One region of the Lysinibacillus sp. DFXJR4 genome, then DNA from elsewhere that is predicted to be linked to it. Evidence: riboswitches for the same ligand, from Rfam matches in the RefSeq annotation. Region 1 holds a riboswitch; each other region holds the start of a gene.
The links. Region 1 has a riboswitch for cobalamin ahead of AC2CGN_RS13155 (energy-coupling factor ABC transporter permease). Riboswitches for the same ligand answer to the same signal wherever they lie in the genome.
Positions count from the first base shown of each region.

Region 1 (7,579 bases):
GGAAAAATGCATCATAGCCCTTTTCTGCCATAATTTCGCCTACCTGTGAAGCGGTATTGGCCTCCTGTACAGCAGCTATTGTGTCCTTGTCTGCACCTATATCTGTAGCCAGTTGTGCTAAAAAATTAAAATCTATCGGAGCACTTTTGGAATGCACCATCATCACACCTTGCGCCACTTTCGAGAATTTCCCCATCATGCCAACAAGAGAGACTCGCTTAATGCCGAGACGTTTACAGTGCTTTAACGTAAAGCCAACAAAATCGCCCATTTCAATAAATGCTTCCTCTGGTAGATTAGGGTATTGCGCCATTCCATACTTTTCACTGCGTCCCCCTGTTGTAATGACTAAATGCTCACAGCCAGCTGCCTTAGCAACGCTTATTGCTTGCACTATACTTGCCATATAAGCGGAACTCGAAAAAGGCACGACGGTTCCCCTTGTGCCTAAAATGGAAATACCACCTATGATCCCCAGACGACCATTTAAGGTCTTTTTCGCAATTTCTTCACCATCTGGGACAGAAATAATAACGTTGACGCCTCGCTTAATTTGAAAATCGTCAAGAACACCCTGTACAGTGCTATGAATCATTTTACGAGGTACGGGATTAATAGCCGCTTCTCCAACTGGGACAGGTAAGCCAGGCTTTGTTACCCGCCCGACACCAATCCCACCATCAAGATGAATGCCAGGTGTATCGGCCCAGCTCACCGTGCCAATAATAAGTGCTTTATGTGTAGCATCTGGATCATCCCCAGCATCCTTTATGGTTTCACAGCTTACCGTATTGTTTTCAAACGTACAATTTTCAATAGTAAAGGTTGCATCTCGCCCAATTGGCAAATGAATTGTACTAGTTTCCTGCTCTTCATTTGTAATTAGTGCTAGCAATGCTGCCTTTGCCACCGCAGTTGCACAGGCTCCCGTTGTATAACCGTGACGCATGTCCTTGGGATCCTTTTTCGGCTTCCGCTCCATTATTTTTTCGCCTGTTCATCCGCTAAAAGTGAAATGGCATTCAAAGCGGCAACCGTCACTGTACTACCGCCTTTACGGCCAACATTCGTAATATACGGAATACCTTCTAATTTTAATAATTCCTCTTTTGACTCTGCTGCAGATACAAAGCCAACTGGCATACCGATAATTAGATCTGGTTTTGCTAAGCCTTCTTTAATTAAACGGATTAACTCTAATAATGCAGTTGGTGCATTACCAATGGCATAAATTCCACCTTCATGTAATTTAGCAGCTTTTTGCATGGAGATAATAGCGCGTGTTGTATTTTGTTTTTTCGCTTCTACTGAGACATCTTCATCTGCGATATAGCAATGTAGATCCCCACCATGCTTTTGGAAACGTTTTTTTCCTGAGCCACTTTCGATCATTTGCACATCAGCAATCACATGGCGACCTGCAAGAATAGACTTGATACCTGCCTCAATTGCCCCTGGAGTAATAATAACGCTACGACCAAGCTCAAAATCAGCAGATGCATGAATAATACGACGAACAACCTTCCACTCATCCTCTGAAAAATCATGCTCGCCCATTTCTTCTGCTATAATTGAAAAACTGTAATCGTAAATTTTATCCGGATCTACCGTTAAAGGTTTGAAATCTGTTTTAAAATCCATCTGAATTGCCTCCTAAAGTGTGTGTTGTACTGCCTGTAGTACTTCTGTAAATGTAGAATATTGCTGGCCATACTTTATATTTGGTCTTGCAATTAATATTGTCTCAATGCCACATGCAAGTGCTGCCTCTAGCTTTTCATCCACTGAGCCAACCTTGCCACTTTCCTTCGTAATCATCAAGGTCACATCATATTGACGAAAGAGTGCTTCGTTTAATTCCTTTGAAAAGGGTCCCTGTATAGCGACTATGTCCCTTTGTGCCACACCAAGTGCCTCACATTTCTCCATGTTATCGAGTCTAGGTAGCATACGTGCAATCACTCTTGTATTCTCCAGACCATGTAAAACCTTCGTAAATGTCGCAAGCGTTTTACTGCCTGTTGTTAGCATTATGACACCACGTTTTTCTGCTGCTAAGTGAGCAGCCTCCTCATAATCTTTTACTACTGTTATAAGAGGATGAGAATAATGTTCATGCGCGCGTTCATAGCGAATATATGGTATATTTGCTTGCTCCGCTGCTGCCATGGCATTTTTTGAAGCTTCCTCAGCAAAAGGATGAGAGGCATCTACAACTAAACGATAGCCTTGTTCTGTCATAATTGCTGCCATTTCCTCAGCTGTTAACCGTCCAACTAAATGAGGTAGACCCACCTCAGCAAGGCTAGAGGCTGCAGACTCAGTAACAACTGTTGCTGTTACCTGATAGCCTGCTGACTGTATTTCAAGAGCTAAGTTTCTGGCATCACTTGTCCCTGCTAACATGAAAATCATTTCACAGACTCCTCTTCATGGTGGTGGTCATGTTCGTGATGATGATCATGGTGGTCGTGATCATGGTCGTGGTCATGATGGTGATGATGATGCGCATGACCATGCACTGCTGCATAAGCTCGATAGTTTTCTAAATCCTGCATACCTGTTGATGTCCCATTTACAGCCTGCTCAATACGCTCAAGTAGCACATTTTGCAAGCGTTCATGATACCCAAAATAGTCAGCAATTTGAATATCACACTCTGGAAATTTGTCGTTAAATTGTTGACACATACCATTCATGCGTTCCATTAGGATACCCGTGAATAAAAAGTATGGAAGCATAATGATCTTTTTAGCACCTAGCTTAACACAGCGCTCAATTCCCTCTTCGACACGAGGATCCGTTACCCCCATAAAGGCACTTTCTACATATTTCACAGGCAATTTTTCCCACAGCAGACGTGTAATTTTATAAAAGTCTCCATTTGCATATGGGTCACTGCCGCCTCGTGCAATTAATAATATAGCTGTATCCTGTTGCTCCTCTTCAGCATTGAAGCCGATTTCAGCTAAACGATCCTCTAAAATTGCAAATATCTCTTCATGGACACCGATTGTTTGACCATATGTGAATGTAATATGTGGATAATGTTCTCGCGCATGCTCAATTTCTGCCGGAATATGTAGCTTTGAATGTCCAGCATGAAGAAGAATGATTGGAATCACATGCACCTCTGTTGCACCCTTCTTGACACAGTTTGTTATACCCTCTTCAATGTTTGGAGAAGCAAACTCCAAGAAACACGTTTCTACTAAGAAGCTATCATCAATACGAGGTGCCATTTGCTCGATAAATGTACGCACCTCATCATTTCCTGCTGCTAAACGGCTCCCGTGGCCGACAAATAAAATTGCTTTCATCTCATTACTCCTCACTAGTCACCGCATGGAGCGGGCTCTACTTTTATTTTTGAAGACATGTCCTGATACGTAAAATGTAGAATCTTTTTCACACGCTTAAAATACTTAAACAAACGTTCATTTGGATGGGCATTTGCTTTATACTCTTCGATGATGTCCGTAATGAGCGGAATAAGTTGTTCAGGCTCTAGTCCCTCTACAACTGGCTGTGCAGCATGCGCTGTACGACCAACTGGCTTTGCCCCAATAAAAACATCGAACTTACTTTTACGATAAACGATGCCAATATCATCAAATACTGCTCGATAGCATGCCATACCACAGCCATTAAAGCCAATATTCAACGTTTTCGGTAAAGACATTCCGCCAAGCTGCTTCTGAATCTCCTCGGCATATGGAATCGAATCAGCCTTTTCCCCATAACAGAAGTCACAAGCCTTTAATGATAGTACATCCCCAATCGGAGCCAGTAAGAATCCAACCTCACGTAGCTTTGCTGTAATTTTTTCTGGCCCCGTTGTTGGAATTTTTAAATGGATTTGATGGTCTGGCGTGTATTCCATCGTTCCATCCTCCCCGACAACCTCTGCTAGCGTCATCATCTGTTGCGGGGTGAAAAATTTATTGGCTACTCCTGGGCTCACAGCTAACTCAAAGATAGATTCGATTTTTTGTTGCACAAGCTTGGGTGTTGCCTTTACCTCACTTGTTCCGTTGACCATCGCTAAGGCTGCTGTCGCCATCTCAAGTGAAGTTTTTTTTTGTTTCGGATTAGGAGAAATGGCTAAACTGGGTTCGATGCGATTAGCGTTGGGATCTGCCGCAAAGTCATTGCGTGCCTTCCCTGTTTCTTGATTCATTGCCCATGGTTCATTTTCTTCCCTTAAACGTTGGTGTGGACGTAATGGCTGCTTCTCCTCTCCAAGTGTGTATTTACGCTGATAGCCACGTGGTGTAATCATTTTATTATCATAGAAAAATGTTGATGAATTTCCGATAATAACCGTTGTCAGCATCCCAATATCATGCTCTAGCATTTCTGCTAAAGTTGTCATGGTAACCTCCTGACGGTCACGATAAGCGCTTTTAACAAGTCCCACTGGTGTATCAGGTGAACGATATTCTAATAAAATTCGTTGGGCCTCCACAATTTGTCTTGTACGTCGACCACTTTTTGGGTTATACAGTGCAATCACAAAATCCGCCATCGCTGCTGCTTCCACACGCTTCGCAATTAAATTCCAGGGTGTTAGGTGGTCACTTAAACTAATCGTACAAGCATCATGCATAATTGGCGCTCCTAGTAAACTTGCACATGAGTTGATAGCAGAAATACCTGGAACAATTTCTACCTCTACACCAGTTGCCTCCGTCCAACCAAGCTCGATTAATACCTCATACACTAAACCTGCCATTCCATATACACCAGAATCACCGCTGGAAATAACGGAAACAATATTCCCAGCCTCTGCTTGGCGTACCGCTTCCTGTGCACGAGATACTTCCTCCGTCATACCCGTACTAACAATGGATTTTGCATTCACTAAGTCCTGAATTAGCTCTACATATGTTTTATAGCCTATGATCATATCACTCTGTTGTAATGCCTCTACAGCCCGATGTGTAATATGATTAAAATCACCAGGCCCAAAGCCAACTACAAAAATCTTTCCTTTTTGCGCCATTTTTGTTACCCCTCTTTCACCTTTTCGATGCCTTTAATGGCTGTTGTTTGTGCTGTGCGCTGTAATGTGCCCTCACGAAGCGTAAAAACATGTTCATGGTGCAGTGACTCATGATGTAAATCCTGCACAAGTGCCCTCGCATGTTCAGTTGTTGGCACACGGTACCAATTCCCTTGCGGATAAGCAATGACAACACATGCATCCTTACATCTGCCATTACAACGTGTCCGGGTTGTATGTATTTTTTTATCAAGTGCCTGCAACTGTATCTCATCACGAATGGCTTGCGTAATTTCCTCTGCTTCTTTTTTCATACAGCTACTGCCATTGCAAATAAAAAGATGTGTCTGCATCCCCTCTAAATTCCAAGTAGTCATCGTTGTTCTCCCCTCAATACGTTTAGGAACAAGAAAAACCTTTACTCTAATCGAAGAGTAAAGGTTTTGTAGAAGCCAAATAAAGTCGAATAAGATAGGTATTCGCCTTTGCTTCAACTTCTCCCTCCGAAAAGTTTGCATGCATCATTCCATAAGCAGGTTTCCTGACTTAAGCTTCCATTTACTTTCGCGCCTTCCCAAGTTTGCACTAGTGGCATTTGCGATTTCATCAGCTATTACAGTAGCGGGGGCTGTATTGGACTTTCACCAATTTCCCTATTATCTTGAAAATATTCAAGCACTTATGTATGTTTTTATATCAAATTTGTATGTTTAACATGAATTTAAAACTGTCTCTATCATATCTTAAAATTTTAAAATTTCAATATTTCTCTCTAAAATTGTGACATTTTCATTAAAATTTCATCAAAAAATTCGTAGAAAAAAGAAAAATTTCTCTTTTATTTTATCAGAATTTTCTAGATTGTACCTCAATTTTAAAAATTTTTTTCTAAAAAAAGATAGCATCATGATGGAAAATTATGTTACACTTTGTCGTGAAATCTCACAACTTCATCTTTTTTCGGTGCGAAGTGCTTATCATTTCGCTTAAAAGGGAAGCCGGTTCAAGTCCGGCGCGGTCCCGCCACTGTACTAGGGAGTTTTATAGAGAATGTCACTGTCCAACGGATGGGAAGGCCTATAAAATGAGGAACTAAAGCCAGGAGACCTGCCGAAAAGAATGTGAACGTTTCAACCTACGAGGATAGGTGTGCGGCTTAGTAGAATCGAATTCTATTTGTTTTAGCTATGCACTTTTCCCTAAGGAGAAGTGTTTTTTATTTTTCGCACGCTAATTCAAAAACTATATGTAAGGAGGAGAAATTTTGAAATTCTCAGGCTGGAAGCTTAGTTATTTCTTATTGGCATTTTTATTTGTGCCAAATCGTGCATTCGCCATGCATATAATGGAGGGCTTTTTACCAATTGAATGGGCCATTTTCTGGTGGGTTGTATCTATTCCATTTATTATTTTAGGATTACGTTCAATTCGTAAAACGATCGATGCAAACCCTGAAACTAAAATGATTTTAGGACTATCAGGTGCCTTTGCCTTCGTCTTATCAGCATTAAAAATTCCGTCAGTAACTGGAAGCTGCTCGCATCCAACAGGAGTTGGACTTGGTACAGTTCTTTTTGGTCCATTAGCAATGAGTGTAATCGGAACAATTGTATTATTATTCCAAGCTTTACTTTTAGCGCATGGAGGGCTTACAACTTTAGGAGCAAATGCCTTTTCTATGGCAGTAGTTGGTCCAATTATTGCTTATTATGTATTTAAAGGCTCTCAAAAAATGGGTCTTTCATTTTCTGTAGCTGTGTTTTTAGCTGCTATGCTCGGTGACTTAGGTACATATATTGTCACTTCTGTTCAATTAGCTCTTGCTTTTCCTTCTGAGGTTGGTGGCTTTATGGCGTCATTCACAAAATTTGCAGGTATTTTTGCATTAACACAAATCCCTCTTGCTGTTAGTGAAGGGATTTTAACCGTAGTTGTGATGAACTTCTTGAAAAAATACAATGTGAGCGAATTAAAAGCATTACGTGTTTTTTCAACAAAGGAGGCACATTAGAATGAAAAAAAACTTATTACTGCTAGCTATCGTTGTGTTATTAGCAATTATCCCTCTATTCATTCAAAAGGGTGCAGAATTCGAAGGTGCAGATGGTGAAGCAGAGGCAGCAATCGGGGAAATAAATGCTGACTACGAACCATGGTTTGAAAGCATATGGGAACCACCAAGTGGAGAAATTGAAAGCCTATTATTTGCACTACAAGCTGCAATAGGTGCTGGATTTATCGGATACTTTATTGGCTTAATGCGCGGCAAACATAAAGAAGGTTAAGTATGTTACTCATTGATAAGTATGCATATATGAATAAGCTAGCGTCTGTTCATCCGCTAGAAAAAATGTTGTTTTCTTTTGGACTATTATTATTGTCGCTTATCATGAGAGATGAACGAATTTCACTCATTACATTTATTGTAATGAGTGCTTTTATCATTATAGGCGCTAAAATCCCTGTGAAATATTATTTAAAACTATTATTGTTACCCGGATTTTTTTTACTATCTAGCTTACTATCTATTCTAATTTCAATAGCTCCGGCGGCTAACGAATTACCTGCACATAT
Region 1 covers NZ_JBXUNW010000005.1:99,653-107,231, reverse strand. Annotated here, with positions in the region: gene AC2CGN_RS13185 (cobalt-precorrin-5B (C(1))-methyltransferase) at 1-982, opposite strand, end outside; gene AC2CGN_RS13180 (precorrin-8X methylmutase) at 982-1,641, opposite strand; gene cobK (precorrin-6A reductase) at 1,654-2,415, opposite strand; gene AC2CGN_RS13170 (sirohydrochlorin chelatase) at 2,412-3,320, opposite strand; gene cobJ (precorrin-3B C(17)-methyltransferase) at 3,335-5,005, opposite strand; gene AC2CGN_RS13160 ((2Fe-2S) ferredoxin domain-containing protein) at 5,011-5,382, opposite strand; cobalamin riboswitch at 5,520-5,702, opposite strand; cobalamin riboswitch at 5,950-6,134, shown strand; gene AC2CGN_RS13155 (energy-coupling factor ABC transporter permease) at 6,270-7,016, shown strand; gene AC2CGN_RS13150 (energy-coupling factor ABC transporter substrate-binding protein) at 7,018-7,290, shown strand; gene cbiQ (cobalt ECF transporter T component CbiQ) at 7,293-7,579, shown strand, end outside.

Region 2 (7,579 bases), on a different contig from region 1:
GCTTGAGGGAAAAACTTTTCCAGATGCTTACAATACGGTGCGTCCTTATTTATCTAAACGTTTGCAAGAGCAAACCTATGATTTGGTTATTGATTTGCATCGAGATTCTGCCAAGAAAAATGCTACAACGATCACACACAACAATGAGTCCTATGCGCGTATTGCCATCGTTGTAGGAGCAGAGCATAAAAATTATAGATGGAATACTGCTTATGCAGAAAGCTTATCAGCTGCTATGAATGAAATTGTGCCGAAAATTTCTAGAGGTGTAATCTCTAAAAGCGGTGATAATGTGGATGGACGCTATAACCAGGATTTGACAAAAGAAATGATTTTAATTGAACTAGGTGGAATAGATAATTCAGAAGAAGAATTGAATCGTACAATCGCTATAATTGGGAAAGCCATTGCGAAATCCTTTATTACAGAAAAACAGGAATTATAAAAGAGATTTAGCAGAATGATTCGCCTTCTTTTTACTAATGTTCAAGAAGGCGAAATCGTTTCTTGGACAAAGTGTCTCATTATAAAAAATTACCAAAAATTTTTATAGGGAAAAGCCTTTAAATTGTTTATTTCATGCCTTATAATTTTCGAGTTAGCTCTTACGATTAAGGCATATGCATTAGGCAAATACGCTTTTGAAGCATCTACCATTCATGGGGATGCTTTTTTGGAATGAATATACATATAGATGTACGATATGGTATTTTTGCATAAAAATAGACGAATAAAAATTTTGCGAATAGAGCACTTCTTATCAACTTTTAAAGTGCCTTATTCGTCATTATATAAGTGAACATACAAAAGGAGACGATGTTTGGATTTAATATACGGAAAAAGGTTTATAAATTATTGGGAGAAGGAATATTATGTCAGGCAAGTCATTCAATCATCGTTATATCCCTGGACTCGACGGGATTAGAGCATTAGCAGTACTAGCTGTTATTGCTTACCATTTTAATTTCAAATGGGCCAGTGGTGGATTTTTAGGAGTCGATATCTTTTTTGTTTTATCGGGGTATTTAATTACCTCAACTATTTTACCTTTAAAAGGAAATAAGTTAACTGTTGGATTAAAAAAGTTTTGGATAGGGCGATTTCGACGCTTACTTCCAGCTGCCTATGTCATGATTATTGTAACATTTGCATGGGCGACTCTATTTCATAAGGAGCTACTTCATACACTACGTGGTGATGCAATTTCCTCAATTTTTTATTCAAGTAATTGGTGGTTTATTTTTCACAAACTCTCCTATTTTGATAGTTTTGGTTCCCCTTCACCATTGAAGAATTTATGGTCGTTAGCCATTGAGGAACAATTTTATTTATTATGGCCAATCCTTTTAATGCTAGGGCTTTTTGTGGCCAAAAAGAAAAATAAGCTCGCCATTTTCGTTTTTTTGGGCGCACTCGGTTCTGCAATGCTAATGGCTATACTATATCAACCAGGTGCTGATCCCAGTCGTGTATACTATGGAACAGATACGCGTTCCTTTGAATTGCTAATAGGTTGCTGGTTAGCTCTTATCTGGCCGATGAAAAGACTTTCATCACAAAAAATCTCTACGGATCATGTCTACCAACTAAATAGTGTAAGCTTAGTAGCCTTTAGTATTTTCATTGTCAGTATTTTGTTTGTGGATGAATATCAATCTTTCCTATATCGAGGAGGGATGTTCGTATTTTGCTTAAATGCAGCCATCTTAATTGGTTGCATCTGTCACCCAGTTAGCTTTTTAGGAAAAATCCTTTCTTGGAAGCCTTTGCGTTGGATTGGGTCAAGATCGTACGGGATTTATCTATGGCATTATCCGATTATTGTGCTAGGTACTCCAGTGCGAGAAATAGGTAACCCAGCCTATTGGCGAGTTACTTTACAACTGCTGATTATCTTTACAATTGCAGAACTATCCTATCGTTTTATCGAAATGCCGATTCGTAAGGATGGGTTCCGCTGTTACTTTAGACAGTACTTTGTATTCAATAAACACAAATGGGGAAGCTTCACGCTTGCCAGGAAAATTTCAACCACGCTCATTCCACTTTTCCTCCTAGTATTTTTTACAGGAATGACAGGGGTTGTAGGCGAAGAAAAAATAGAATCGATTGAATCACGGCCAACGACTATTAAAATAGATGGTGGAACAGAGCAGCATTCAACCTATCATGATGCTGAAAAGGAGCAGGAAACATCTCAGCCAGGTTCGTTAAGTGATGAAGAAGAGGGTGTTGATTCAAATACGGATCAAAATGCAGTAGAGCCTGAGCAGGAGGAAAATGAGACAGAAGTTCATGAATCATATAGTGGAATATTAGCTATTGGCGATTCTGTAATGATAGATATTGCTCCGAGCTTACATAATATCTACCCCAGCATTACGATAGATGCAAAGATTGGTCGCCAAGTTTCACAAGCGGTTAAATTAGCTCCTAATTATGCAAGCTTTAATCAACCAGATAAAGCAGTCATCATTCAGCTTGGAACAAACGGGTATTTTACCAATACACAAATCGATACCCTTTTAAAGGCTTTTTCCAATGCTGATATTTATTTAGTAAATACGCGTGTACCACGTTCTTGGGAGGGGAAAGTCAATCAAGCATTGCAACAGAAAGCACAGGAATATGAAAATATTACTTTAATTGATTGGCATGCAACTGCAATTAACCATCCTGAGTTTTTCGCTCCAGACGGCGTACATTTAGAGCAAAAGGGGATTGCTTCTTTAACAAATCTAATTCAACAAGCTATAGATGCGATTCATTGATTCGTATAAAAATCATAAATAGCCGGCAACATTTTAAATGAGATAACTTTTTTACAAATATTTAAGTATGGTTGAAACCTTTTTAATGGTTGCCCGTATTACTAGTATACATTTTTAATGAATTGCACTTAAAAAGGAGAAAAACATTTTTGAACTATTGAACAAAACAATTACTTTTTGTCATGTACTTAATTACGATTGCTGATGCATACTACTCAACATTACTGATTGAACCAAAAGCGCCCCCACAGCATCAGACGATTAAAGCATCTGCAATGACAACCATTCAAGTACGGTAGCAAACCTTATAAAAAGAAACAAACAGCAAAAAGCCTGAAGACTTCTATACTTCAGCCTATCAAGCAATTGCTGCAGAGTACTAAGAATACAAAAGAAAAAATTTATAAAGCTAAGATGGATAGATTAAGTGAAAGACACAGCTATATACGGGACTCACCGCTTATTATTTATCACAATCACCGTATACGTTGCTGAAAACAGATGAAACAAAAAGCTGCCATTAACTGTGCAGCTTTTTGTTTTGCTTAATATTTAAATGGATAAACCCTTTTTGGATATGATTTGCCCGCTCACTCTCTATTATACGATTTATATTATCTATCTATTTGTGTTATCATTTTGCTTTTTAATAGGCATAGTAATATTGATACTAGACGTTTACTTCCTCTTTTAAAGCTTACTACTTCTATAAAGCATAATTCTTTTTGTTAAACTATTTTGAAAAATAGAAATATATGCTAGAATTAACATTAAGTGAATAACAATTGCAGTATAAAGGTGCTCTTTTAAGAGCTTAATAGGGAATTCGGTTTAAAGCCGAAGCTGTTTCCGCAACTGTAAGTGTAGATGACTACAGAAAATACCACTGTCGAACAAGGAAAAATGCCTTCAGTAGATGGGAAGGTTCTGAATAGGATACACGAGCCAGGAGACCTGCCTTTATTCCATCGTATTAACTCTCTTCGGAAGCTAGGAGAACTTACGGCAAATAGACGGACAGGCAAACTACGTTTTTGCGCCTTTTTTCTGTTTTCCATTAGATGCTTCCCCATTTTGGAGAAGCATCTTTTTATTTTCGAGTTAATTGCAAAAACATTCACGAAATAATAAAAATAGGAGGTTTTACAAATGGTTCGTTTCAAAAAATGGTGGCATTTAGTGTTAGTCCTACTTTTAGCATTTTCGCTCGTAACACCATCAGCCAGTGCAGCAGTATTACAGCCTGTAAGTCAAGAAGCACAATCAGCAGATTTTGATGTTCAGTTATCAGTAAAAGGTTTATGCGGTACTGGTTCATGCCATGAAATTTTAGAAGGAACAACAGTAAATGTTCAAGAAGGGACAACTGCACTAGAGCTTGTAGAGCAAGTATTAGATGCCGAGGGTATTCCTTATGTAGTAGTTTCTACTCAATATGGTCCATATCTTCAATCAATTGATGGACTTGCGGCAGGCAGTTTAAATGGTTGGGATGGCTGGGTCTACACTGTAAATGGATATAGCCCCAATTTTGGATTAGCTGAATATCAATTACAGGCTGATGATGTCGTTCATATTTATTACACTACATGGGCTAAATTAGAAACAGCAAGTGTAATTGCAGTAAATGATAACAATCCATCCGTTACGGTAAATTTAACTGGTGATTTATTTACGACACCAAACGGCTCTAATTTAGCAAACTGGACAATTAACACAGGGACAACAGCATTAACAGCTCAGTCAGTTACTATGAATGCAAACCAACAAGTTGTTATTACATTTGCAGGTCAAGCACAAGCAGGTACTATTACCATTACAGCCTCTGCTAATGCTTTATTCGGTAGTTCAGCAAGTGAGCCACTTGAAGTAAAAGTACAATAGCTAGATAAATGGATACTGACAAGATGAATTAATTCAGCTTGTCAGTATTTAATTATTTATAAAGGAAGTGAGTGTTTATATGACTATATGGAAAAAGCAGCTACATATAGCAGTTATTTTTATTTTAATCGTATCGCTATTTTCTCCAGTCACTGCAATTAAGGCACAGCATTTTGAAGGGGATTTACTCGATCCTACTCCAAACATCAATGATATTGAACCCGATGATTCAGAAGAGCAGGATAATGCTACAAAGTCTAAGAATGAAATAGATGTAGAGGATTTAACAGAACAGGAAAAAGCACCGCATACAGATGAAGAAGCTGAATTAGATGATCTTATACCATTAGAAGATGCAGCGGAACTAGCTCCATTAGTAGAGAATGCGCCCGTTGCAATTAGCGATATTCAGCTAAACACTGAGGAACCTTTACTATTATTAGTAGGAGAAACATTTCAACTTACTGCCACTAACGCAACAACAGATGATAGTGCCACAGTTACATGGTCTTCAAGCAACTCTGGAATTGCAACAGTTGACACAAATGGGAGCGTAATAGCTCAGGCAATTGGAGAGACAGTCATTACCGCCCAATTAGATGGTGGATCTAAAACAGTTATTGTATATGTTATTTCACCCGAAGCACGGAAGGCAATAGATTTTATTATCGCCCTACCTACAATCGAAAGAGCCGATGAAGCAACCTATCAGCTATTACAGCAAGCACGAGTACTAGATAGTAAAGTAAAAGCTCCGGCTCGTACTCTTTTAATCTCCGATAATAAACTACCTTATTTTTTTCAGTTACTAGAAAAAGAAATTGCCTATTTTAGATATTATATGCAAGATCCTAGCAACGCTTTACCTGCACCTGAAGATATAAACTTTTTAAGTGATGAATTGGATATGAAGTTAGATGCAGTTCGTGAAAGATATAATTCCCTGATTAAAACATCTGGTTATCGAGATCTAAAAAAAATAACAGATCCAGCAGATATACTAGTATTTAATCAAGAACTTGCAGCAAGACAAGTTAAATATGTATTTCTTGTTATCGATGCGCTTCCTAAATTAGAAGATTTAACAATTGATTTAGCCATAAAAGAGCAACTCGATCATGCAAGAAAAAAATATGCTGCTATACCAACAGCAGAACAAAAAAAAGTAGCCAATAAGGAAGACCTTTTTGCAAAAGAAGTTCGATATGTTGAACTGTTAATTGATGCTATTGATATAAATAGCCCATTAGCAGAAGAACAATTAAAAACTGCAAAAGACGCTTTGAAAAAGTTAGCTAATCCAAACAATATACCTGGTGCCTCCAAAGGAGTATCAAACTATAACGACCTCCTTGAAAAGGAGAAAATGATTAATGCAGAGGATGATATTAAACAGGTTATCGAAAAAATTAATGCACTTCCTACTGTAGAGGCACTTACTTGGGCAGACCAATTAAAAGTTCTTGAAGCACAGCAAGCTTATGATAAGCTATTACCTGCACATCAAAGCAGAGTAACAAATTATACCCAACTAGAAGCTTTACAAAAGCGCTTAGTTGAACTACAACCGACAACAGTTGAAATATACAATGCTGTTGCGAACTACTTGACGTCAGGTTCATATGAGCCCGTTTATGGCTCTGAATGGACTATTTTAACATTAGCTCGTGGTGATCATACTGCAAAATATGCAACTTATTATGATAAATATTATCGCAATCTCGTTAATCATGTAAAAGCAACAAATGGGGAAATAGGCACTCAAGCAACAGACTGGGCTCGAGTTATAATTGCTCTCACAGCAATTGGGAAAGATCCGAGAGATGTAGCTGGCTATAATCTAGTTGAAAAGTTATCAGATTTGAGTTTTGCTACAAGCCCTGGTGTCAACTCGTCTATCTTTTCATTAATTGCACTGGATACTTGGGGATTTGAATTACCTAAAACTGCGACAACAACACGTGATAAACTAATTCAGAATATTTTATCAAAGGAAATAAAAAATGGTGGCGGATTTGCATGGAGCGGTACTGATCCTGATCCTGATATGATAGGGATGGTACTTCAAGCATTAGCACCATATCAAAGTAATCCACAAGTAAAGGCTGTAACTGATCGCTCAATCGCTCAATTAGTAGCTATCCAAACCGCTAAAGGTGGCTATATTTCGACAGCGGGCAGCCCGGAAGCTGCTGAAAGCGCTGCCCAAGTTATAACAGCACTTGTTAGCTTAGGCATTGATGCAAATAAAGATAAACGATTCGATAAAGTGATTGCTAATATTATGACATTTAGCTCTGGTGACGGTGGCTTTAAACATGTTCAAAGCCAAACAAAAGCAGATGGTATGGCGACAGTTCAAGTTGGCTATACTCTAGCAGCTTACAACCGTCTTTTAAGCGGACAAACACCGCTCTATAATATGTCAGACACGAAAAACAAGCCGACTAAGCCTGGTGGCGAGGATGGTAGTGATGATGATGAGCCTTCCTCTCCTGGTAACAATTGTAATCAGCCATCCGTTCCTGCTGAAAAAGAGGAAATTGGCTATACAACATTTTCCATTCAAATTTCATCTTCTGAAGTACCATTAAAAACAACAACAACAAAATTATTTACTGGTGAAACCGTTTTTGACGTTTTGCAAAGAGTAGCTGCTGAAAATGGTGTAGCATTAAGCTATCGTCAAACAGAATACGGAACATATATTGACGGAATTGCAGGTGTTTATGAATTTGATCGTGGCCCTTTAAGCGGTTGGATGTACCGTGTAAATGGCGTATTCCCTTCATTTTCAGCGGCGAATTACACATTGTCTCCAAACGACACCGTTGAATGGATTTACACGCTTGACTTAGGAAAAGATATTGGCGGTTATGTTGAAGATGTAGAGAAAACACCTGAAAAGGGCAAAGACATCTTAG
Region 2 covers NZ_JBXUNW010000002.1:196,185-203,763, forward strand. Annotated here, with positions in the region: gene spoIIP (stage II sporulation protein P) at 1-445, shown strand, start outside; gene AC2CGN_RS09015 (acyltransferase family protein) at 873-2,771, shown strand; cobalamin riboswitch at 3,551-3,747, shown strand; gene AC2CGN_RS09020 (DUF4430 domain-containing protein) at 3,921-4,655, shown strand; gene AC2CGN_RS09025 (S-layer homology domain-containing protein) at 4,735-7,579, shown strand, end outside.
Region 2: it holds a riboswitch for cobalamin, as region 1 does, so the genes downstream of both, AC2CGN_RS09020 (DUF4430 domain-containing protein) here and AC2CGN_RS13155 (energy-coupling factor ABC transporter permease) in region 1, are expected to answer to the same signal.

Region 3 (7,579 bases), on a different contig from region 1:
GTCCTGCGATTATTTCAAGCATCTGACGCAGAAACGGTGGCAAAGCTTTGCAATAACTATAATATTTATAAAAGTACATTGTACCTGCCCTATCCATATAGTTTGAATGATGCGTTGTCATGGATAGAACGCCATTACGATCATTTTATGGAGGATATTTCGTACGAGTTTGCAGTAACTGATAAAGAAACTGGCGAATTATATGGAGCAATTGCATTATCGAATAACAAACGTTTTAATCAAGGAGAAATTGCCTATTGGATTGGTGAGCAATATTGGGGAAAAGGCTATGCAACAGAGGCAGCGCAGTCGATTCTACAATTCGGTTTTGAAGAAAAGAAACTGCACAAAGTATTTGCACGATTTTTTTCATCAAACCCTGCTTCTGGAAAAGTAATGAAGAAAATTGGTATGACACAAGAAGGAATATTAAAGGATCATATTATAAAAGACGGTAAATACGAGGATTTAGTATTTTATGGAGTTATTAATCAATAATTTAGAAAGATGGCCTAAGAAGCTTTTTTAGCCCTTAAGCCACCACCCTCTATGATTCTTATAGGTATTTGACAAACCAATCTCGAATATATTCCAATCTATTCATTCTTAACATTGGTTTTCCGCTTCTTGAAAGTTCGTGATTGGATTCAGGGAAGCGAATAAATTTTGCTTCTTTTTTACGATGCTTTAAGGCAATAAACAATTGCTCTGCCTGTTCAATCGGGCAGCGATAGTCTTTTTCACTGTGTAAAATTAACAGTGGTGTCTGTACATTGTCCACATATTTCAGCGGAGAATGATGCCATAGCTTTTCAATATCGTCTAGTCCCGCTTGAATTTGCCAGTCTGTAAAGTAATAGCCAATATCACTTACACCGCAAAAGCTAATCCAGTTAGAGATAGAGCGTTGCGTAACAGCCGCTTTAAAACGGTTTGTATGGCTAACAATCCAGTTAGTCATAAAGCCACCATAGCTGCCTCCTGTCACGCCAAGTCGGTCTTGATCAATAAATTCATACTGTTCCAATACATAGTCAACAGCAGCCATAAGGTCTTGATAATCATTGCCACCATAATCACCTCGGACTGTATCAACAAATTTTTGACCGTAGCCGTGACTACCGCGAGGATTCGTATATAGTACCGCAAAACCTTGTGCAGCAAGTATTTGAAATTCGTTAAAATAGGTATGGGCATACATTGCGTGCGGACCACCATGGATTTCAAGAATAAGTGGATATTTTTCCCCATCCTCATATCCGATGGGCTTCATTATCCAGCCGTTTACTTTCCAGCCATCTGCCCCTTCATATTCAATAGCTTCTGGAACAGATAATATTTTTGATCTTAAAAACTCTTCGTTAACTTTAGTGAGCTGTTCCTTTTCACCAGTTTTCAAATTGACGTAAAATAGATCACCAGGATTTGTTGTAGTGCTGATGGCAACGACTGCTTTATCATTTTGTGAATCAAGTGAAAAACCATAGACATACTGATTATCATGAATCGCTGGATATATTTCTCCAACAATATTTCCAAAATAAATGGCTGTATTTCCGTGATCTGTCACTTGGAAGTAAAAGCTATGACTATCCTTCATCCATTGGACACGTGGAGCCACGACATCTTGTAGATAATCTCCAACTACAAAATCACCGACAGGAGCGTCAAAATCACTTGTTACACCTGTTAAATTACTCTGCTCCAAATCATATATCCATAGCTTTGCTTGTGTAGCGTTTTCAAATTCTCTCTCACTTCCAAGAAAAGCGATGTATCGACTGTTCGGGGACCATGAAGTTTGGTAGAACATCCCCTTTCCTTCTGTTAGTTGGCGCGTTTGTTTTGTTTCTACCTCCAATAAATAAATATCATTATTGAAAGAAAAATCTACATCCTCTGTTAAATCAGCCGAATAAGCCAGATATTTTCCATTTGGTGACCATGTATCCAAATGGAAATGATGGCTTCCTGTCGTCACTTGTTCCAGCTCCCCTGATTCAAGATCGACAATGGCAATGTGAGTATATTGATCCATATCGATAAATCCAGCAGCATCTGATTTATACTTCATGTTGTCAACTTCAAGAGGTTTAAGTTCTTTTTCCTCTTTCTTAACATCTTCTGCTTTATCACAGATATCTTCATTTTTACCAAGCTTTACGGAGAAGGCAATTTTCTTACCACATGGAGACCATACAGGTGATGTCGCACCGTTTTTACAATGCGTAACTTGTTTGGCCTCTCCACCTGTTTTAGCAAGCACAAAAATTTGTGGCTTGCCAGTTCTCGTTGATACAAATGCAATTTTGCTGCCATCAGATGACCATACAGGTGAATTCGTTTTATCATCACCAAATGTCCATTGTAGAGGGTTTTTTTCAGTCAAATTTATATAAAATAAATTAGATACATAGTCATTCTTTTTTTCATCAATACAAGTTTCTACATAAACTACTCCTTTTCCATCAGGTGATACTTGTGGATTTGATACTGATTTTAATCGATATAAATCTTCTGGTTGAATCCCATGTTTCACTGTTATTCGCTCCTTCTTGTTGAATTCTTACATAGTATTTTATTTCGATACACTAAGTATTTTCCCTGCTTAAAAGAAAAAATTTTTTAAGCCTATGTAATCTTTTATATGTGAAGAAGTATTTTACAATGACGAGGTTTCTTACAAAGTGACACCATGCTTGATAAGACTAGTTTTTAGAAATCAAACGCTATATCCCAATAGTCAGCCGTTTTTGTTCTACGATAAAATTTATAAAAAGGTTCATTTGGTCGAGCATGCTCTTTGTAGAGTAAAATAATTGCATGGAGATAGCTTTCAATATGGTTAACAGGAATCCGTTTAGCAAACAATGTCCCCGCTTGAGCTTTTGCCCCCATCGGCACCGCTCCTAAATAAACATCAAAGCTATCCTTTTGATAAATGAGGCCGATATCATCATAGACAGCATTATAGCAAGCCGATGCACAGCCATTAACATTTAAGCGTAATCTTGATGGAACTGCCATCCCTTCTAATGAATCATATAATTGCTCTGTTATTGGGGCTGCCTCCATTTTATCGCCATCACAGAAATCACATGCCTTCATGGCAACAATCGGACCTTGCTTTGCCACGTATAGACCTGCTTTTTGTAGCTCATTTATAGCTTCTCCTAGACCAACAGTAGGAATTGATAATAATATACTGTAGGATGCAGAGTATTTAATAGCACCAGTGTTTCCAACGACCTTTGCGATTATTTGAAATTGTGTTGGAGTATAATGCTTATTAATAATTCCAGGGCTTACCGCAAGGCGAGTAAATTCTCCCTGATGATTTAGCTTTTCAAAGGTTTTCTCTGGTATGTTCATATTAAATGCATTCATGTATAATATCTCTCCTTATGAAAAAGGAGCCAGCAAAATGCTAGCTCAAATTTTAAAAGTTATCTGGATAAAAGCCTTTTGCCAAAATTTGAATCGCTTCTGCGGCACGGACACCTTCAGATGCTGCAGATAATGGTAAAATAACAAAATGTTCGTTTTTCACGGCTTCTGTTTCTTTTAACGCTGGGTCATTCTTTAAGAAATTAATTTTTTCCTCAGCAGATGTCTCCCCATAATCAATGACAACTATCACCTCTGGATCACGTGCAACTGCATCTTCTTTTGAAACAGTTGTCCAACCTGCCTCCACATTACCAAAAATGTTTTTACCCCCAGCAATCGTTACCAACTCATTCATAAAGTTTTGCGCTGCTGTAAAGACTTCCTTATCACCGCTATCAAAAACTAAAACAGGTAACTCTTTGCCATCCTGTGGCAATTTGGCACGAATATTATCTACATCTTTTGTCATTTGATCAATTAAAGATTCTCCACGATCTTCGACACGGAATATTTTTGCGATATTACGAATATCTATGAAAATATCCTCTAAAGTTGGTTTTGTCATATTGGACGCTGTATGTAAATAGGTGTGAATTCCTAATGTCTCAAGCTCTTCAGGAGTACCAACACCTTTTTCACCAAAGGCGCTTTTCCATCCCCCATATAAAAAGTCTGCCTCTGCATCAATAACCTGTTCCTTTGTAGGATATTGGTCAGCTAATACAGGTACTTTATCGTAAGCAGCTTGGAAAGGCTCATAAATTTTATCATCTAAATAGGCTGTACCAACCATTGAATCCTCTAAGCCTAAAGCTAGCATAATTTCTGTTACATGTTGGTTTAAGCTAATTGCTTTTTTGGGCGCCTCTTTATAAACCTGTGTTGTCCCATTATTGTCAATCGTTACTTCTGCCGTTGCCGCTTGCGATGGTTCAACCTTCTCCCCTTGTGCTGCTGATTCTTTATCTTCCTTCGCACTGCATGCACCTAAAATGGCCATCAATGCCAGTGCAAAGACAAGCCACACGCTGTTCCATTTCTTCATGTCCTTTTCTCCTTTGATGTTAAATATATAGTAAGAAATCAGTTGACTTCTTTACTACCATGTTTTTGTTATGTACAGTGTAATAAATTGATAAAGGGCATAAAAAAATCCCCTTGTTTCCAAGAGGTTCGCATAGTGAAATAATGGCTTTTGACCTGATTCACTATCCCCATCCTCGTGGTTAAAGTAAAGAATAATATTGGCAGGTATCCTGGCTTAGGTTCATCATCTATACGCCTTCCCATAGGTTGATTACAGTGGCATTTTGTATAGACTCCCCATTTACAGTTGCGGGACAGCATCGGATTTGCACCGATTTCCCTTTTAAGCAAATGACTAAGGCCATTTGCACCAATATAAAGGTATTATTGATTGTTATAAATATTATTGATAGACTAGCAAAAGAAATTTCTATTCGCAATCTCACAAAAAAATCCATTTACTAATTATCTTTAATATTATAGCACTATTCTTACATAATCGAGAACTATTTTACATTAATTATTTTTCATAATCAGTTGATTTGGAGCACAATTATGACATATTCATATTTCTTGAATTCAACAAAATTCTGTTACAATAAAATGGACGGATTTATAGAAACGAGGATTATTTTATGCATAAAACTATTGGAGTCCTTGCTCATGTGGATGCAGGAAAAACAACATTCTCTGAGCAATTATTATTTCATACAAAAAGTATTCAGGCTCGTGGGCGGGTGGATCATCAAGATACATTTCTGGATAATCATGAGCTGGAGCGTCAACGTGGCATCACAATTTTTGCTGAGCAAGGTCGGATGACAATTGGCAACGATACCTATACATTAATCGATACACCAGGACACGTCGACTTCTCCCCTGAGATGGAGCGTGCGATTCGTGTTATGGATTATGCCATCATTGTGATTAGTGCAGTTGAGGGGTTACAGGGGCATACAGAAACAGTCTGGCACCTATTACGTCAGTATCACATTCCAACCTTCTTTTTTATCAATAAAATTGATCGTGAAGGTGCAGCGGTGGATAATGTTATGGCACAGCTTCAAAAGGATTGCTCTAAGGACGTACTACTAGTAAATGAAATGTTCCATTCGGATTATATTCCTTCTAACATAATGGAATGGCTAGCTGAACGTGATGACAATCTTTTGGATGCTTTTCTTAATGAAACATTAGATAGTGGTAGCTGTTTTACCCAACTCCAAGCGATGATTAAACAGGAAAAGGCATTTTTGTGCTTTACTGGCTCAGCATTAAAAGATATCGGCATAAAGGAATTCCTTGCACAGCTCCCGCTGCTTACTGAAACACATTTCAATGCTGCTGCACCATTTCAAGGTGAAGTCTTTAAAATTCGACACGATGGCCATCAACGTTTAACTTTTATTAAGGCATTACAGGGAACCTTGCATATTCGAGATGAGTTTTCTTTTGGAGACGTAACCGAAAAAGTGACGGAAATAAGGTTATATAACGGACATCGTTATGAAGCCGTACAGGAAGTGACAGCTGGCGAAATTTTTGCTGTAAAAGGGCTTAGCTTAGCAAATATTGGTGCAATCCTCGGAAGCTCTAGTAACCCACAGCCCTATGAGTTAGTGCCAACTCTTCAGGCCAAAGTACAATACAAGGGAGACCAGCATATAAAGGAAGTCTTAAAAATCTTTCGTATCCTTGAAGCGGAAGAGCCTTCATTACGTGTGATTTGGCATGAAAAATTTCAAGAGATTCAAGTACATATTATGGGGGTTATCCAGCTTGAGGTCCTTATTGAAGTGCTAAACAAGCGATTTTCACTAGCCATTTCATTCGGGGAGCCACAGATATTATATATGGAAACAATTGCATCAACTGTTACAGGATATGGTCATTTCGAACCTTTAAAGCACTATGCAGAAGTACATTTATTAATGGAGCCAAGTGCACGCGGTACTGGTATTACATTTGTCAATGCATGTCATACGGACGATTTATCCGTTGGGCATCAACGACTGATTGAAAAGCACTTATTCGAGCGCGAACATCATGGATTACTAACAGGCTTTCCCGTAACTGATATTCGTTTTACGCTTTTAACGGGGCGTGCACATATTAAGCATACCGACGGCGGCGATTTTCGCGTGGCCACATTCCGAGCATTACGGCAAGGGCTTGAACAAGCGGTGAACATCCTTCTGGAGCCCTATTACCGCTTTAAGTTAAAAGCATCTACCGATTTTATCGGCCGCATAATGACAGATATTCAGCAAGCATCCGGTACATTTGACCCTCCAGTTGTTTCAGAAGAGGATGTCATGATTACTGGTCGTGCTCCTGTCGCGACATTTATGAACTATAGTACGACCTTTGCGGCCTACACCAATGGTAAGGGTGTGCTTTCTCTACAATTTGATGGCTACGATAAATGTCATAATCCGAACGAAATTATTACTCAAATCGGCTACAATAAAAATGCCGATCCTGAATATACATCCGCAAGTATTTTTTGTGCAAAAGGAAAAGGCTATTCCGTTCCATGGCATGAGGCACAAGCAGCAATGCATTGTATCAAATAATTTAGAAAAGTAGAAACAGGACATGTGGAATTGATACCATGTCCTGTTTCTGTACTGCAGATTCTATTAATTCTGGTTTCGAGAGGTATTGATTAAACTGAGCGGATTTCTCCTTGGCCTGAGCAGTTTTATGGCTTGCCTGAGCGGGTTTCACTTGAACCTGAGCGATTTTTGGGATGACCGGAGCGGGTTTCTCCTGTACCCGAGCAAGTTTTGGGATGACCGGAGCGGGTTTCTCCTGTACCCGAGCTATTTTTTGGATGACCAGAGCGGGTTTCTCCTGTACCCGAGCAAGTTTTGGGATGACCGGAGTGGTTTTCCCATGTAACTGAGCTATTCTTGAGCTGACATGAGCAGTTTTCTCTTGAGCCCATGTTGTTCTTGGATTAAATAGAACAATTTCCACTGACCTGAGCAGCTGCTTTTTTCTATAATGCCCATACATTTTGCCTTGTGTCTTTGAAAGGGCGATAAGAAGGTTCTACAACAGCATAGCTATGGGAATTCGAAAAGTCTGTTAACACTTTGCCTGGTCTACTTTTCAAAAGTTGCAAATTATCAATTAATTCCAGCAATAGCTCATGACC
Region 3 covers NZ_JBXUNW010000001.1:1,507,755-1,515,333, reverse strand. Annotated here, with positions in the region: gene AC2CGN_RS07745 (GNAT family N-acetyltransferase) at 1-498, shown strand, start outside; gene AC2CGN_RS07740 (S9 family peptidase) at 557-2,545, opposite strand; gene AC2CGN_RS07735 (precorrin-3B methylase) at 2,716-3,387, opposite strand; gene AC2CGN_RS07730 (ABC transporter substrate-binding protein) at 3,440-4,435, opposite strand; cobalamin riboswitch at 4,620-4,806, opposite strand; gene AC2CGN_RS07725 (GTP-binding protein) at 5,052-6,992, shown strand; gene AC2CGN_RS07720 (hypothetical protein) at 6,994-7,398, opposite strand; gene AC2CGN_RS07715 (hypothetical protein) at 7,421-7,579, opposite strand, start outside.
Region 3: it holds a riboswitch for cobalamin, as region 1 does, so the genes downstream of both, AC2CGN_RS07730 (ABC transporter substrate-binding protein) here and AC2CGN_RS13155 (energy-coupling factor ABC transporter permease) in region 1, are expected to answer to the same signal.